DNA from 2 places in the Gordonia sp. LMA167 genome. Region 2 is predicted to be linked to the other one. Evidence: predicted binding sites of a transcription regulator. Region 2 holds the regulator's gene; the other holds the start of a gene.
The links. The regulator LexA, encoded in region 2, represses DNA repair genes until DNA is damaged. The targets are predictions, from matches to a motif close to CGAACANNTGTTCG.
Positions count from the first base shown of each region.

Region 1: the regulator LexA is predicted to act here: its motif matches at 4,976-4,989, upstream of ACVT6V_RS27265 (HNH endonuclease signature motif containing protein).

Region 1 is NZ_CM176708.1:6,081,300-6,088,955, reverse strand. It holds gene ACVT6V_RS27275 (glycosyltransferase family 2 protein) at 1-996, shown strand, start outside; gene ACVT6V_RS27270 (acyltransferase family protein) at 981-3,239, shown strand; gene ACVT6V_RS27265 (HNH endonuclease signature motif containing protein) at 3,277-4,944, opposite strand; gene ACVT6V_RS27260 (DUF3024 domain-containing protein) at 5,058-5,393, opposite strand; gene ACVT6V_RS27255 (hypothetical protein) at 5,401-5,904, opposite strand; gene ACVT6V_RS27250 (hypothetical protein) at 5,904-6,065, opposite strand; gene ACVT6V_RS27245 (hypothetical protein) at 6,300-7,064, shown strand; gene ACVT6V_RS27240 (TetR/AcrR family transcriptional regulator) at 7,086-7,656, opposite strand, start outside.
Region 2 is NZ_CM176708.1:3,733,225-3,740,880, reverse strand. It holds gene hrpA (ATP-dependent RNA helicase HrpA) at 1-2,306, shown strand, start outside; gene nrdR (transcriptional regulator NrdR) at 2,331-2,822, opposite strand; gene ACVT6V_RS17030 (LysM peptidoglycan-binding domain-containing protein) at 2,924-3,538, opposite strand; gene lexA (transcriptional repressor LexA) at 3,771-4,502, shown strand; gene ptsP (phosphoenolpyruvate--protein phosphotransferase) at 4,585-6,294, opposite strand; gene ACVT6V_RS17015 (DeoR/GlpR family DNA-binding transcription regulator) at 6,420-7,190, shown strand; gene ACVT6V_RS17010 (1-phosphofructokinase family hexose kinase) at 7,220-7,656, shown strand, end outside.

The DNA.
Region 1 (7,656 bases), 2.3 Mb from region 2:
TCAGCGGTCTATCGGCGTGGCGCGCTGAATCGGGTGGGTGGCTTCGCGGCGATCGAGCACAGTGAGGACCTGCACACCGGCCGCCATCTGCAGCAGGCCGGTTACGCGATCCGCTATGTCCCGGTCGTGTTGTCGCGGGGCTTGTGCCCGTCGGACCTGGCCGGCTTCCTCAATCAGCAGTACCGCTGGTGTCAGGGGTCGTTGTCGCGGCTGCGCAACCACGACATCGACACACCTGTGCGGCCGACGGTCCGGCAACGCCTCGCCCAGTGGGCGGGCGTGTTCTATTACTTCACCACCGCGATGAACGTCTTTCTGCTGTTCCTGCCGGGCATCATCATGGCGGCGTTCTTCCCCGACGACGTCCGGCCGCAGCAGCTGGTGCCGTTCCTGCTCGGCCTCTGGGTGTACGTGGTGTTGTTCCCGCTGGTGTCGCGGACGCGGTGGCGGTTCGAGGTGCTGCGCATCCAGATCGCCTACAGCTACGCGCACACCATCGCGATCTGGCACAAGATCATCGGCCGTGAGATCGGCTGGGTGCCCACCGGTGCGGTCGGCAAGAGCAATTCGTTGGCCCGGTCGATCGCGCGGCTGGGCACGCTCGCCCTCGGCGGATCGCTGCTGGTGTTCTGGGTCGTGATCGTGCGTGACGTGCTCGTCTACGGGCTGGCCGCGTTCTGGATGATGGTCGGATTCGTCATCGCCTATACGTATCTGACGGCGCCGCTGCTGGTGGAGTTCGTGAAGATCCTGCGGTCGGGGCGGGGGAGCGTGACGTCGGCGCCGGAGACGTCCGCGGTGCCGGTCCGATTGCCACGACATCGTGCGGCCGACGACGACGCGTTCCGCCCGGCACGCACCGAGCAGCGTCCGACGGCGCCCAACTGGAATCGCATCACGGTCTTCGAGGTGGTCGGCTACACGAGTGCGATCGTGTTCATCGCGGCGCTCGCGGTGGGCTGGTTCGACATCATGGTGCCGTGGACCGCCCCGTGACGGCATTGTCGGAGGCGCCGACCGACCGCATCCCGGTGCAGCCGCCGCCACCGACGTTCTTCGACGACATCGCCGGGCTCCGCGGCATCGCGGTGCTGCTGGTGGTGCTGTTCCACGCACACGTCCCGTTCGTGACCGGCGGATTCGTCGGCGTCGACATCTTCTTCGTCATCTCCGGTTTCTTGATCACCCGGCTGCTCGTCCGCGAGTACGAGCGCACGGGGACGTTGTCGTTCAAGGGCTTCTACGCACGACGGGCCCGTCGCATCATCCCGCCGGCGGCACTGGTGATCGTGGTGTCGATCATCGGGGCAGTGCTGTTCATGCCGCTGCTGTCGGTGTTCAAACAGGCCATCGACCTGCTCGCCGCCGCCGCGCAGTTGGCCAACTGGCACTTCATCTCCCAGAACGCCAACTATCTGGCCGGCGCGATGGACGGCAGTCTCGCGACGCACTTCTGGTCGTTGTCGATCGAGGAGCAGCTGTACTTCGTGTGGCCGCTGCTGGTGTTCGGCGCGGCCTGGTTGGCGTCGAAAACGGCTCTGCGGCAGGCGCTGTCGATGCGGATGCTGGTCGGCCTGGTGATCGGCGCGATCACGGTGGCGTCGCTGGTGGTGGCCATCCGGCTGACCCCCACCGACCCGTCCAGCGCCTACATGGCCACCTACAGCCGCGCATGGCAATTCGGCGTCGGCGGCCTGATCGCCGTCGCGGCGCCGCTGTTCGCACTGCGCTGGAAGTCGCCGCGCCTGGCCATGGTGGTTGCCGTCGTGATCGGCTGGCTCGGCCTTGCCGCGATCGTCGTCGCCGCTGTTCAGATCAACGCCCACACGCCCTATCCCGGCACCGCGGCTCTGCTCCCGACGATGGGCGCAGCGCTGGTGATCGCCTCGGGCCAGTTGATCGCGACGCTGCCGTCCGCTGGTCGAGCGTCTTCCGCTGGTCGAGCGTCCGCGCCGCCTTCCGCTGGTCGAGCGTCTTCCGTTGGTCGAGTAGCCGCCGAGCTGCCTTCCGCTGGTCGAGTAGCGGCCGAGCCGCTAGGCGAGGCAGCGTATCGAGACCCCGCACCCCGAACCCTCACCCCCGCCACCCTCCTCGCCACCCCACCGCTGAAGTTCCTCGGCCGCGTCTCCTACGCCTGGTATCTCTGGCACTGGCCGGCGATCGTGCTGTTCGAAACCGCGACCGGCAACCATTCGTGGCCCGCGCTTCTCGCTGTTTCGCTGGTGGCGCTCGGCATCGCCACCGCGTCGACGATGTTCTTCGAGGAGCCGATCATCGCGCACCGTGAGCTCCGACGAAATGCGTCGGCCTCGATCTCGGTGGGCGTCACCGGGGTGGTGGTCGGGCTGGTCGCGACGATGGCGACGGGTGTGATCGTGGTGCAGATCGCCAGCCGCGACACAGTCGCGAACGCCGCGCTGACCTATCAGTCGGTGTTCGGAGTGGACAACAAGGACCCGTCGGGTGCCGTGGTGCCGAACCCTTTTCAGGCCTACGACGACCGGCCGTCGCCGCATGAGTGTCTGATCCCGGTGGGTGATCTGTCGCCGGACGTGGACTGCACGTTCGGTCCGGTGGGCGGGATTCCGGTGGTGCTGTTCGGCGACAGTCACGCCGATCAGTGGTCAGAGGCGATCCGCACCATTGGTGCCACGCATGGTTGGCGGATCCATCAGTTCACCAAGGCGGCGTGTCCGGCGCAGGATCTGAAGCCGCGAGGTCGGGTGCCCGACCCGTATGCGAAGCCTGATTGTGCGCAGTGGCGGGCGGATGCGTTGCAGCAGATCACGGCGGTGGCGCCGCGGATCATCTTCGTGTCGTCGCTGTCGACCTATGTGCCGAACGAGGCTCAGGCGGAGACGGCGTGGAATGACACGCTCACCACGCTGCGTGCCACGAAGGCGAAGATCGTGTACATCGCCGACACCCCGTACCCGGGTTTCCAAGTGGCCGACTGTATGTCGGGGGCGTTGGACAATTGGCACAAATGCGATTTCCCGCTCGACGGGTTCACCCGGATCGAGCCGATCCTCGAACAACAGGCGCAGGGCCGCAGTCGCGACATCCTCACGATCGGTGTCAACGACCTGCTGTGCGACGGCAATCTGTGTCTCCCTGCGCGCAACAAGATCCTCTTCTACCGCGACGACTCGCATCTGACCGCGACCGCGGCAAAGGTGTTGGAGCCGGCGTTGGTGAAGCAGTTGGATGCGGCGCGATTCGATTACGGCGGTCGGTGACCCGCGCTTGATCGAGCGACGGATGTGAACCGACGATTCATCGCGCGAGGTCATAACCCTCGGGCCCGGATTGGCAAATGGTCCATCCGTTCGCGACGGCATGGTTGCCGCGATCGCGTTCGATGAGTCGGCGGAGCAGTTCGTTCGCGATGATCTCCCCGGGTGTGCGGTGAGTGGGCGTGCGTGCAGGTTGGTCTGTCTGGGGTCGGGTCTGGTTGATCTCGTCGATGATCGTCTGCAGTGGGGTGCCCGGGTGGTTTCGGTCGGGTGTGTGTTCTCGGAGGCGTCGTTCGAAGAGTTCGCCGATGAAGGGTAGTTCGTTGATGCGTGGTGGGTTTGGTGGTGTGGTGCCGTCGGTGTTCAGTGTCCATTGGGCGCGGCCGGTGTTGGGGCCGTCTTTGATGATGTCGGTGGTGTATTGGCCGGGTTTGGTGCCGACCATGCGGTTGTGGGGTCCGCACGCGGGGGTGAGGGTGTTGATGTCGGTGGTGCCGCCGTCGGCGTAGTCGCGTTCGGCGTGATGGATTTCCACGGTGTCGAAGGCGCGGGTGCAGCCTGGGCAGGAGCAGCCGCCGCCGTGGGCGAAGAGCATGAATCGTTGGGCTTGGTTGGCCAGGCGTTTGGCGGTGCCGAGGTAGAGCGGTTCGCCGGTGTGGTCGGCGAACACGGCCAGGTGCATCTGGGAGTGGGCGGCCAGTTCGATCAGGGTGCTGATCGGCAGGCGTGCGCCGCTGGTGGTGGTGGCGACGCCGGCGCGTTCGCGTAGTTCGGATTCGGTGATCTTGATGATCAGGTGCGGCGGCAGTCCGCGGTGGCTGTTTCCGAGGATGCCGCCATCAAGGGCGTGGCGCAGCAGCGCGGCCAGTGCGTCGTGGTTGCGTTGCGGCTGGGAGCGGTGGTCGCGTTCGACGGCTTGGCGCAGTTGTTCGGCATCGACGACGTCGTCTGTGCTGCCGACCAGTGGGGTGTCGTCGGCGGGATTGTTCATGCCGGGAGCTGCCCAGCTGGCCAAGACCACGTCGAGCATGGCTCGGGTCTTCGGGTCCAGCAGGCCGGCGAGTTTGCTCATGTCCTGCATGTCTTGTTTGCCCACACCGAGTCGACGTTGCCGGGCGCGGTCGCGGTCGTCGGTGAGGGTGCCGTCGGGGTCGACGTGGCCGAGGATGCGTTTGCCGATCTCGATGAGTGCATCGGTGGAGTATTTGGTTGCCATGTCGGCCATTTCGGCTTCGGCGGCGGCGCTGACCGCGACCGGCAGCGCGGCCGGAATCCGGTGCAACGTCTTGAGGATGATGTCGACGTGATCAACACTGATCGCGCCGTCGATCAGCGCCTGGGCGGTGTTCGGGCAGGTGGGAGGCATCTTCTCGCCCTGCATCGAAAATCTCGGCGCCAGGGCAGCGGTGTGTCGCTGTCGCACGCGCGGCTCGCTGATCTTGAGGCGGTCGCCGAGGAAATCGGTCAGGTTTCGATACCCGAACTTGGTGAAGGCGCCTCGATCGGAGACATCCATCAAGCGGTGATGGCCCAAGCCACTCATCCGACGAACGGCACGCTCGTGCGCGTCGGCCACCTCCACGACCTCCACATCCGAGGCCGGCGTGGTGTCGACCTGCGCGATCCGATCCAGGACGTCGTGCAGTTCGCGGTACAGCGCCACCACCTCGGAGTGTGAATCGTCGGATGTCGGTCGGTCGGAATCCATGAGCTACACCTCCCCCTGATCGGCTCGCGGTCGAACGTACGTTCGAGTTTAAGGGACAGGAAAGGGATGCGCAAGAGGTTTGGCGGATGCTTCTGGCAAGAATTTCTGAACGCTCAGCCGAAGAAGATCGGATCTCCGCTGTCGGCGACGTGATCGAGGAGGGCTTGCACATTGTCGGTGGGCGGCAGGTCGGTGTACCTGTGGAACTTCAGGTTTCGGTCACGCCAGTACAGCGTCCACCGGCCCGTCGACGTCGTGTCGTGCAAGCGAGCGATCGGGGCCCGGGTCCAGGGTGCGTCCGAGCCGTCCCACGGAGGGCGCGTCTCCACAATCGTCGCGTGACGCTCGGCGACGTCACATTCGATGCGTACCTGATCCCAGAACTCCTCGGGCACCCGGTCGCGGCACCACCGGCGGATGCGCGCGATGTCGATCTCGGGAAGGGTCACGGGTTCCTCACCCCAGCAACTCGAACACGAATGCGGTAGCGAACAATCCGACGGCGACCACTTGCAGGATGACGGCGTATTGCGCGGCTGTGGCCTTCGACTTGTTGCCCTGACGCAGACTGATCGTGGACAGGACGAGCCGTCGCAGGACCATCCTCTCGGCCGTCTCCTCGTCCAGGTCCCAGAGGTCTTCGGTCATCCCGTTCAGGGTCTTCTCGCCGGTGACTGTGAGCTTGAGTGACCAGTTCTGGATGAAGATGGCGATGAAGGACGAGACGACGAAGCATGCCAGGGAAGCGACCAGAACCCACTTCGACTGCCAGTGGTTCGTGACAACGTAGTCCTTGCCGAGAACATAGACGGTGATGGCGGCGATCAGCGCAATCAGTGCGGCGCTCGTCTTGATGATCGAATCGCCGCGTGACTCAAGCACCTTACGACGGTCGTACTCGCCCGCCAGGAGGTCGCTGACGTGTTTGGTGTAGATCGCGGCGACAGGCTTTGACGGCACTACTGGTCTCTTCGGAACACCTTGTCGAGGAAGGTCTCGGGGGATCGATAACGCAGCACCTCGTCGTCGTCTCCGGGATCCTCCCAACGGCGGATCGGCGGGGCGGGCGGAATCAGCTCGCCGTAGTAGTCATCGTGATCGTGGTCGCGTTCATCGGCCATGACGCTCACCTCTACCTTGCTCATGAAGTTGGGATCAGGGTACGCCCAGGTCAGAGGCGGTGGTGTCATTCGTTTGGGCGAATACTCCGCGGGAGGCGAATGGTGCCGCGGGCAGCTACTCGGCCACTTCCGACTCTGTTTGGAGGAGTACACGCGTAGTTCCCTACGCGTGAACGCGATTGCGTCATCGCTGACACTGATTCCACCCTGTCGATTGATAGAAAGGTTGGAACAATGTCCATCACAACTGGTAGCGCATTCTCGCTCGAATGCCTGGGCACAGGCCCCGGGACATCACGGTTTCTCGACGGACGAACGGCCAATGCGACTGTCGGGTTGTCGCCGAACACCGAAGCCCCGTTCACCGGCGCCCGATGGGTCGCAGTCGACCTGCAGGACGGCGGCCTACGTCTGATTTGTCTTGGAGCGCTGTCGGGTCCGAGGTTGCTCGACGGAGTCACGGCCGCCGGCACGGTGGGTCTGGCGCCTCAGCAGTATCGAGAGTTCACCGGCACCCGGTGGGAGGTGCGATCCGTCGGCGGTGACGCCGTCGCGTTCAAGTGTCTGGGTTCGATTCCGTCGCCCAACGTGTTTCTCGATGGCCGGACGGCCGACGGGACCGTGGGGCTGGCGCCGCAAACCGGGGGAGTGTTCACCGGAACCCACTGGCGTGCAGTCAAACTGGTGAGTTCACCCTCGATCGGGGTGACTCCCGTACGAACTCAGACCGGCGTGGATATGACAGTGAAGGTCGCGGGCCTGCCTCCGAACACAGAGATCAAGACCTTTTTCCTCGGCGTACCCAGACGTGCCGGGTTCGAGTCCGGTGGCTTCGGGATCAGCGGCGGCGATGGTGTGGCCAGCGCATTCACACGATTCTCGTTCACCAGTACCGACCACGACGACAGCTTCACGAGTGTGATCGTGTTGGCTCATGCCGCCGGCACTGTGGACAAGAGTGCCGCCACAACCGTCAGTTCCGCGAACTGGGTCGCGTGAGGTGCGGTTGCGCTGCGCGGGTCACCCGTCGTGGCCCGCGTAGCGCAGCACCCCATTCACCCCGAAATCCACATAATCCGCAACCAGCTGATCGACGTCCTGGTCGTCGTGCAACCACCAGCTGATCCCGTTCATCAAGTCCAGCAACGCAATCGCCGACTGTCCCGCATCGCGCACCTGGAACTGTCCGGCCCGTGCGCCGGCGGCGATCACGTCACGCACCCGACGCTGGTAGTACTTGCGGTAGTCGGTCACCACCGCCCGATGCTCCGGCAGCAGCGCCGACAGTTCCCGCAACGACACCAGGTGCTCCACCCGGTGTTGGGCCAGATGCCGGACATGGATCTCGACCAGTCGGGTCAGCCGCTGGGCCGGTGTGCCCTCCTCATCCAGAACCAGCAGATGTTCCTGTGGGTCCTTGGTCATCTGCAACGCGATGGCGTAGAGGATCTCCTCCTTGGAATGGAAGTGGTTGTAGAGGCTCGCACCCTTGATCCCGACGGCCTGGGCGATATCGCGCATCCCGGCGTTGTTGTATCCGTGCTCGGCGAAATACGCTGCGGCGGTGGCCACGATCTCGTCGCGGCGCACC
Region 2 (7,656 bases):
CCGATGTCCGGGAGCGCCCCGGCGAGCACCGTGAGGCGGCCGACGCCGCACACCGCCGCTTCGCGGTCCCCGGCTCAGAGTTCCTCGCCTATCTGGAGCTCTGGAACTATCTCGCTGACCGGCGCCGCGAACTGTCGGGCAATCAGTTCCGCCGGCTCTGCGAACGCGAGTTCCTGCATTTCCTGCGGATCCGCGAATGGCAGGAACTGCACCGGCAGCTGTCCCGGATCGTGTCCGACCTGGACTGGACCACCGCCACCACCAGCCGCGACGGCGACGCCATCCACCGGGCGATCCTCTCCGGCCTGCTCGGCAACATCGCGGCGCGCCAAGGGGATTCACGGGACTATCTCGGCGCACGGAACACCACCCTGGCGATCTTCCCGGGATCGTCGCTGTCCCGGAAGCCGCCACCGTTCATCATGGCCGCCGAACTCGTCGAGACATCGCGACTCTTCGCGCACACTGTCGCCGGGATCGATCCCCTTTGGGTGGAGAAACTCGCCGGCGACCTCGCCCGACGGTCGTACAGTGAGCCGCACTGGTCGTCCAAACGCGGCTCCGCGATGGCCTACGAACGCGTCACGCTCTACGGCGTCACCCTCGTCGCGCAGCGCCGGGTACCTTTCGGACGCATCGACCCGGCGACCTCACGGGAGATGTTCATCCGCCACGCCCTCGTGGAAGGCGAATGGCGCACCGATCATGCCTTCTTTCAGCGCAATCGGGAACTGCTCGACGCCGCAGCCGACGTCGAGCACCGCGCCCGTCGCCGGGATGTGGTGATCAGCGAACAGCAGTTGTTCGAGTTCTACGATGCGCGGGTCGGTCCCGATGTGGTGTCGGCGCGACACTTCGACACCTGGTGGAAGCAGACGAGACGCGAACACCCCGACCTCCTCGACCTGCGTCCAGAAGATGTGGCGGTCGACGTCGCGGTCGCCGACACCGACTTCCCCGGAGCCTGGCAGCAGGGCGAGACGCGCCTGGAACTCCGATACCGATTCGAGCCTGGCGCGCCCGATGACGGTGTCACCGTGGTGATCCCGCTACCGTTGCTCGACCATGTCCGGGCAGCGGGCTTCGACTGGTCGGTGCCGGGCCTGCGCAGCGAACTCGCCACCGAACTCGTGAAATCACTGCCGAAAGCGCAGCGCAAATCTATGGCGCCCGCCCAGCGTTTCGCGGATCTGGCGCTCTCACGACTCACACCGCGCGCCGAGCCGCTCATCGCCGGGCTGGCCCGCGAGCTCACATCGATCACCTCGATGACCGTGTCGCCCGGGGATTTCGCGCCCGAGCGCATACCTGCCCACCTCACCATGAACTTCGCCGTCGTCGACCGGACCGGCGCCACGATCGCCGGTGGTAAGTCGCTCGCCGACCTGAAGAAACAGTTCGCCGATCGGGACGACACCCCGGCGCCACGGACGGCCGTCACCACATGGAGCGCCGAAGGGATCGGCAACCTCGCGGACAGCGAGACGAAAGTGGTTGCCGGTCAATCCATCACGCGATATCCAGGATTGGACGTGGTGCGCGACGACAACGGGCACGCCGTCGGCGTGACCGGCGTCGAGAGCCCGACCGCGGCCCAGCGCGACCAGCGTCATCACGACGCCGTCATCGTTTTGCTCGATGCAGCGATGCCGCGTCTTTCCCGCAAGATCACCGGGACTCTCGACGCCGCGGGACGACTCACCCTGAGCCAGAGCCCGTATCGCAAGCCGGACGATCTGGTGGCCGACTGCACCCGGCGCGCGGTCCGCGACCTCGCCGCGGACCGAGATCTCACCAGAATCCGAACTCCGGAACAGTTCGAGCAACTGTGCACCGGGCTGCGAAGCGACGTCATCGGTGCCGCCCCAGAATATTTCACACTGGCCATCGACGTTCTGCGTCACGTCGCCCCGTTGCGTGCCCAGCTCGATCGGCTGAGCGGGTCGGTCGCCGCCGATGACGTCGCCGAACAACTCGAGAACCTGGTCTTCGACGGATTCATCGCCGCAACCCCTCGCGACCACCTGACCCACGTCCCCAGATACCTCGAGGCGGCAACTCGTCGACTGACCGATCTACCCGCGTCTGCTCACCGGGACCATGACGGCATCGCCACGGTCGATCGCGTCGTGAGCCACTGGAATCAACGAGGCGCGCGGCTTCCCGAGGGACGACGCGCTGCACTGGACGAATTCGCCCACTGGCTGATCGAGGAACTGCGGGTGGGCCTGTTCGCGCAGCGACTCGGCACCGCATACCCGATCTCGGAGAAGCGCGCCATACGTGCACTCGACGCCTTCACCTGACCATCGGCGTCGACACCGGTCCGGTCAATCGGTGAGCGCAGACCCCGCGGCATCCACCGGTTTACGATGCGTGAGATTGCCTTGCAGGTCATCGATCTCACGCTGGAAATCCTCCAACGAGTCAAATGACCGGTAAACCGACGCGAACCGCAGGTAGGCGACCTCGTCGAGGTCGCGAAGCGGACGAAGGATGGCCAGGCCCACCTCATTGCTGGGTATCTCGGCCGAGCCGGATGCCCGGACAGCGTCCTCCACCTGCTGTGCGAGCTGAGCCAGGGCATCCTCGGCGACGTCACGCCCTTGACAGGCGCGACGCACTCCGCGCATCACCTTCTCGCGACTGAACGGCTCGGTCACGCCGTTGCGTTTCACCACCGACAGCACGGCGCTCTCCACCGTCGAGAACCGCCGACCGCACTCCGCACACGAACGACGCCTTCGGATCGCCTGCCCCTCGTCGGCGACACGCGAGTCGATGACCTTGGTGTCTTCGTTCTTGCAAAACGGGCAGCGCATGTCGTCCTCACGCACGTCTCGGGACACTCCGGCGCACCGGATGCCCGCTACGCCGTGCCGGTTTCCGGCTGGAACCTGTGACATGAGAGTACCGCCTGCGCTCAGCCGTATGCGGGTGCGACCAGTGCCTGCCCGACCCGGAGACCCGACCCGGACAGGTCGTTGCGCTCGACGATCTGGTCGATGACCGCCTGCCTGGGCACATCGGGCGCGATCCGATCGGCGATCGTGCTCAGCGAGTCGCCCTGTCGGACATGGACGATCTCGGTGCCGACTGGCGACGGCTGCACGGACGCCGCATAGTTGGAGCCCACGATTGTGACCACCCACACCAGAACCGCGAGCCCACAGCCCACGAGTACCGCCAGTGCCGTGGCCCTCCGGCGTGCGTGCAGGCGTGATTCGGCCGTCGACACAGCGCACCGGGTCCCCGCAGCCCGAGGTAACTGTCCGACGGCCGGGCGAGCCGGCCGTCGGTCGGCCGGGCGGACGGGTTCGTGATGCGCCTGGCGCCGCGGCCGTGTGCCCGCGCCGAGACGGACCCGATCCTGCTCGCCGGTACGCGTGCGCCCGCTTCTCGTCGGCGCGGTGCTTGCCGAGTCGGTGCGCTCGCGCTCGATGCGCATACGCTCGGCGCGCACGGGCTCCGTTCGTTCAGACCTGGACACCGCCCCGTCCGGGGTGCGTGTGCTGCGCGTGAGGGTCCCTGTGCTCATCGTGTCCTCCTCGGCTCCCGATCGACCGGACTGTCGATCACGTGTTCGACGGAACGTATGTTCGATTAGTATCACGGGAGACCGACAATGTCTCGACACGCGTCGAACAAATGTTTGAACATGTCGGGATGTTCGGATACTGTCGGCGCTGTAGCAAGGCAACATCCAGCAGGTTTCCGAGAGGAACCGGGCAGGCGCCCCCACATGACGGACGCCGAGAGGGAGGACACCGATGAGTGACAAAGCCGGCGGACGGCGTGACGCCACCCGTGGGACCGACGAGACCGGGGGCGCGACGACGGTTGATCCCGAGGTCGCCGAGGCGAACCTCACCGCCCGCCAGCGGGGTGTGCTGGAGTACATCCGCACGTCGGTGCGTGAACGTGGATATCCGCCCAGCATCCGCGAGATCGGCGAGGCGGTCGGACTGACCTCCACCTCGTCCGTCGCACATCAGCTACGGACTTTGGAGCGCAAGGGCCTGCTCAAACGCGATCACAATCGGCCTCGCGCCGTCAACATCCAGGACGGCGAGCAGCACACGCCGCCGGGCGGCACGGCCGCACCGGCCGGTGGCTCAGAACTGCCGACTCCCACCTTCGTACCCGTACTCGGACGCATCGCCGCGGGCGGACCGATCCTCGCCGAGGAGGCCGTCGAGGACGTCTTCCCGCTCCCCCGTGAGCTCGTCGGCGACGGGTCGCTCTTCCTGCTGCGCGTGGTCGGCGAATCGATGATCGATGCAGCGATCTGCGACGGCGATTGGGTCGTGGTGCGACAGCAGAACGTGGCCGAGAACGGTGACATCGTCGCGGCGATGATCGACGGCGAGGCAACCGTCAAGACGTTCAAGCGCAAGGACGGTCACGTCTGGCTGATGCCACACAACGCGATGTTCGAACCGATCCCCGGCGACAACGCCGCCATCCTGGGCAAGGTCGTCACGGTGATGCGCCGGGTGTGAACGGTGGGCTCGGCCCGTGGCCCGGTACCGGGCCGCCACGAGCCGGCCGGTAGGGCCTCCATGGAAGCCCTACCTGATGACGCTATGCGTCCAACGCCGCCGTCGCCGCCGCACGCGCAGCGGCCGGGTCGGACGTGCGTAATGCCGCCTGGGCCGCAACCTGGCACTGGTCCATGCTGACCGCTCCGAGTCGGGCTCCCACTGCGGCCGCCGCGGCTGGAGCCGACGACAGCGACGTGACACCCATCCCGACCAGCACGCACGCCAGCACCGGGTCTGCTGCGGCCTCGCCACACACGCCCACCGACTTGCCCACTTCGGAACCCGCGCGCGCCACGGTTGCGATCAACGACAGCACCGCAGGCTGCCAGGGGTCGGTCAGGCCGGCGAGTTCGGCCGACATCCGATCCGCCGCCATCGTGTACTGGGTGAGGTCATTTGTCCCGATCGACACGAAATCGACTTCGGCCAGTATGGATTCGGCAAGAATCGCGGCCGCGGGCACCTCCACCATCACACCGGCGATCAGTCCGCGCGCACGCACCTCGGCGGCGAACTCCGCGGCCTCGGCCGCCGACGCGATCATCGGCGCCATCACCCAGGCGGTCGATTCGCGGCCATTCGCCGCAGCGGCGATCGCATCGAGCTGAGCGGTGCGGATCTCGGGATGTTCCTGGGCAATCCGATTGCCCCGCACGCCCAGCGCGGGGTTGGCCTCGTCCAGTTGGGTGACGAACTTGAGCGGTTTGTCGGAGCCGGCGTCGAGCGTGCGGATGACCACCTTCTGTCCGTCGAAAGCATCCAGCACCTCGCGGTAGAGGCTTGTCTGTTCCTCTACCGTCGGCGCGTCCGCGCGATCAAGGAAGGCGAGTTCGGTGCGGAACAACCCGACACCTTCCACCGGATAGGCGGTGGCGGTCCGCGCCGACGCTCCGTCCGCGACGTTGGCCAACACCGAGATCCGGCGTCCGTCGGCGGTTTGCCCCGGCCCGGACCAGTCGGCGACCAGCTCCGCCGCCCGACGACTCTCCTCGACGCGCTCCGTGGCGTCGGCGGCGTCCGGTTCGACCTCGATCGTGCCCGCGGTTCCGTCGACGAGCACGATGGTGCCCGCCTCGACCGTCGCGAGGTCCGACACCGCCACCACGCACGGAATTCCCAGCTGTCGCGCGATGATCGCCGTGTGGCTCGTCGGTCCCCCCAATCGGGTGACCAGCGCGGTGATCATGGCCGGGTCCAGGCCGGCCGTGTCGGCGGGCGCGAGATCATCGGCCATCAGAATCGAGGGCACCGACGGCTCCGGCACACCGGGCTCTGGTACACCGAGCAGCTCGGCGACGACCCGATCGCGTACATCGTTGAGATCGGTGACACGTTCGGCCATCAGGCCGCCCAGCTTCGTGAACATGGCGGCAAATTGTTCGGTCGCCGCAACCGCGGCCGCCGGAGCGGCCGAGCCCTTGGCGATCAAGGCCGACGCCGCTCCGACCCAGCCGCGGTCCTCGGCCAGGCCCGCCGTCGCCGACAGCACCTCGGCGGCAGCGCCGGATGCGTGTGACGACCGTTCGCGAAGTCGACCCGCGACTGCCGCAGCGGCATCGGTGAAGCGTTTCGTCTCGACCTCGCGTTCCTCGTCGGCGATCACACCCCCGCCGCTGACGTCGAATACGGGACGTTCCCCGGGCCAGACCACCGGGCCGTAGGCCTTTCCACCGACAACCGGCGTTCCGTTCAGTACCTGTGTGCGCTCCACCGAAGACCTCTCTGTGTTCGACGCCGAGGCCGGCTGCATTCGCAAGCTCCCGGCCATTTCTCTGTGATCAAACTTACAACAAACACTTGACGTGACCACACAAACAAGCGTAAACAAAGGTATATCAACATTCAAACCCACCGAAACCCACAGACGAGGACATCGTGTACGCGGAGGAACGACAGCAGGCGATCGCCCATCAGGTCCGCTTGAACGGCCGCGCCTCGGTGGCCGCACTCGCCACGGCCTTCGATGTCACGAGCGAGACCGTGCGGCGGGACCTCGCCGTGCTCGAACGGGCAGGGCACCTGCAACGGGTGCACGGTGGCGCGGTACGGCCCGGCTCGACGCCGGTCATCGGAGAACAGGGCATCGACGAACGGCAGATGTCCCACACCGAACAGAAGTTCGCGATCGGCCGCGCCGCGATGCGGTTCCTCCCGCCGGACGGGGGCTCACTGTTCTTCGACGCCGGTACCACCACCTACCAGGCGGCACTCGAGATGCCCCGGGACCGCCGATTGACGCTGGTCACGCACAGCATCCCGATCGCGGGGGTACTCGCCGCGCAAGGAGCCGCCGATCTCCACGTCGTCGGCGGGCGGGTACGCGGACTCACCCAGGCAACCGTCGGCGCCGACACGGTGGCCGCCCTGGAGAAGATGCGCATCTCGACAGCCTTCGTCGGCACCAACGGGATCAGTCCGGGTTTCGGGCTCTCCACCCCCGACCCCGATGAGGCCGCCATCAAGTCAGCCATCGTCCGCGTGGCCAACCGCGTTGTGGTGCTGGCTGATTCGTCCAAGATCGATCGCGAGGATCTCGCGTCCTTCGCCGACCTGACCGATGTCGATGTGCTCGTCACCGACGCCGGCGTAGACCCGATCACCTCGGCCGAGCTGGCCGACCACGGCATCGAGATGGTGGTCGTATGACCCCTGTTCGCACGACCGAAAGGGACCCCATGACGTCCTCCGATCCGACCCCGGTCACGATTCTCACACTCACCGCCAATCCCAGTCTCGACCGGACTCTCGAGCTGTCCACACCACTGCAACGTGGCGCGGTGCAGCGCGCCACGGCGGTGCGATCCGAGCCGGGCGGCAAGGGGATCAACGTCGCGCGGGTGGTCGCCTGCGCAGGGGTGTCCACCAAAGCCATCCTCCCGGCCCGCACCGGGGATCCGTTTCTCACCGCTCTGGACGGCGTCGGACTACCCCACCTGACCCTCCCGATCGACGGCGAGATCCGCTCCAACATCACCGTCGCCGATCCCGACGGCACCACAACCAAGATCAACGCGCCCGGATTCGCGCTCGACGACGACCAGGCAAGGGCGCTGGCCGACCTGGTGGTCGACAACGCGCGCGGCGCCCGGTGGGTCGCGCTGTGCGGGTCACT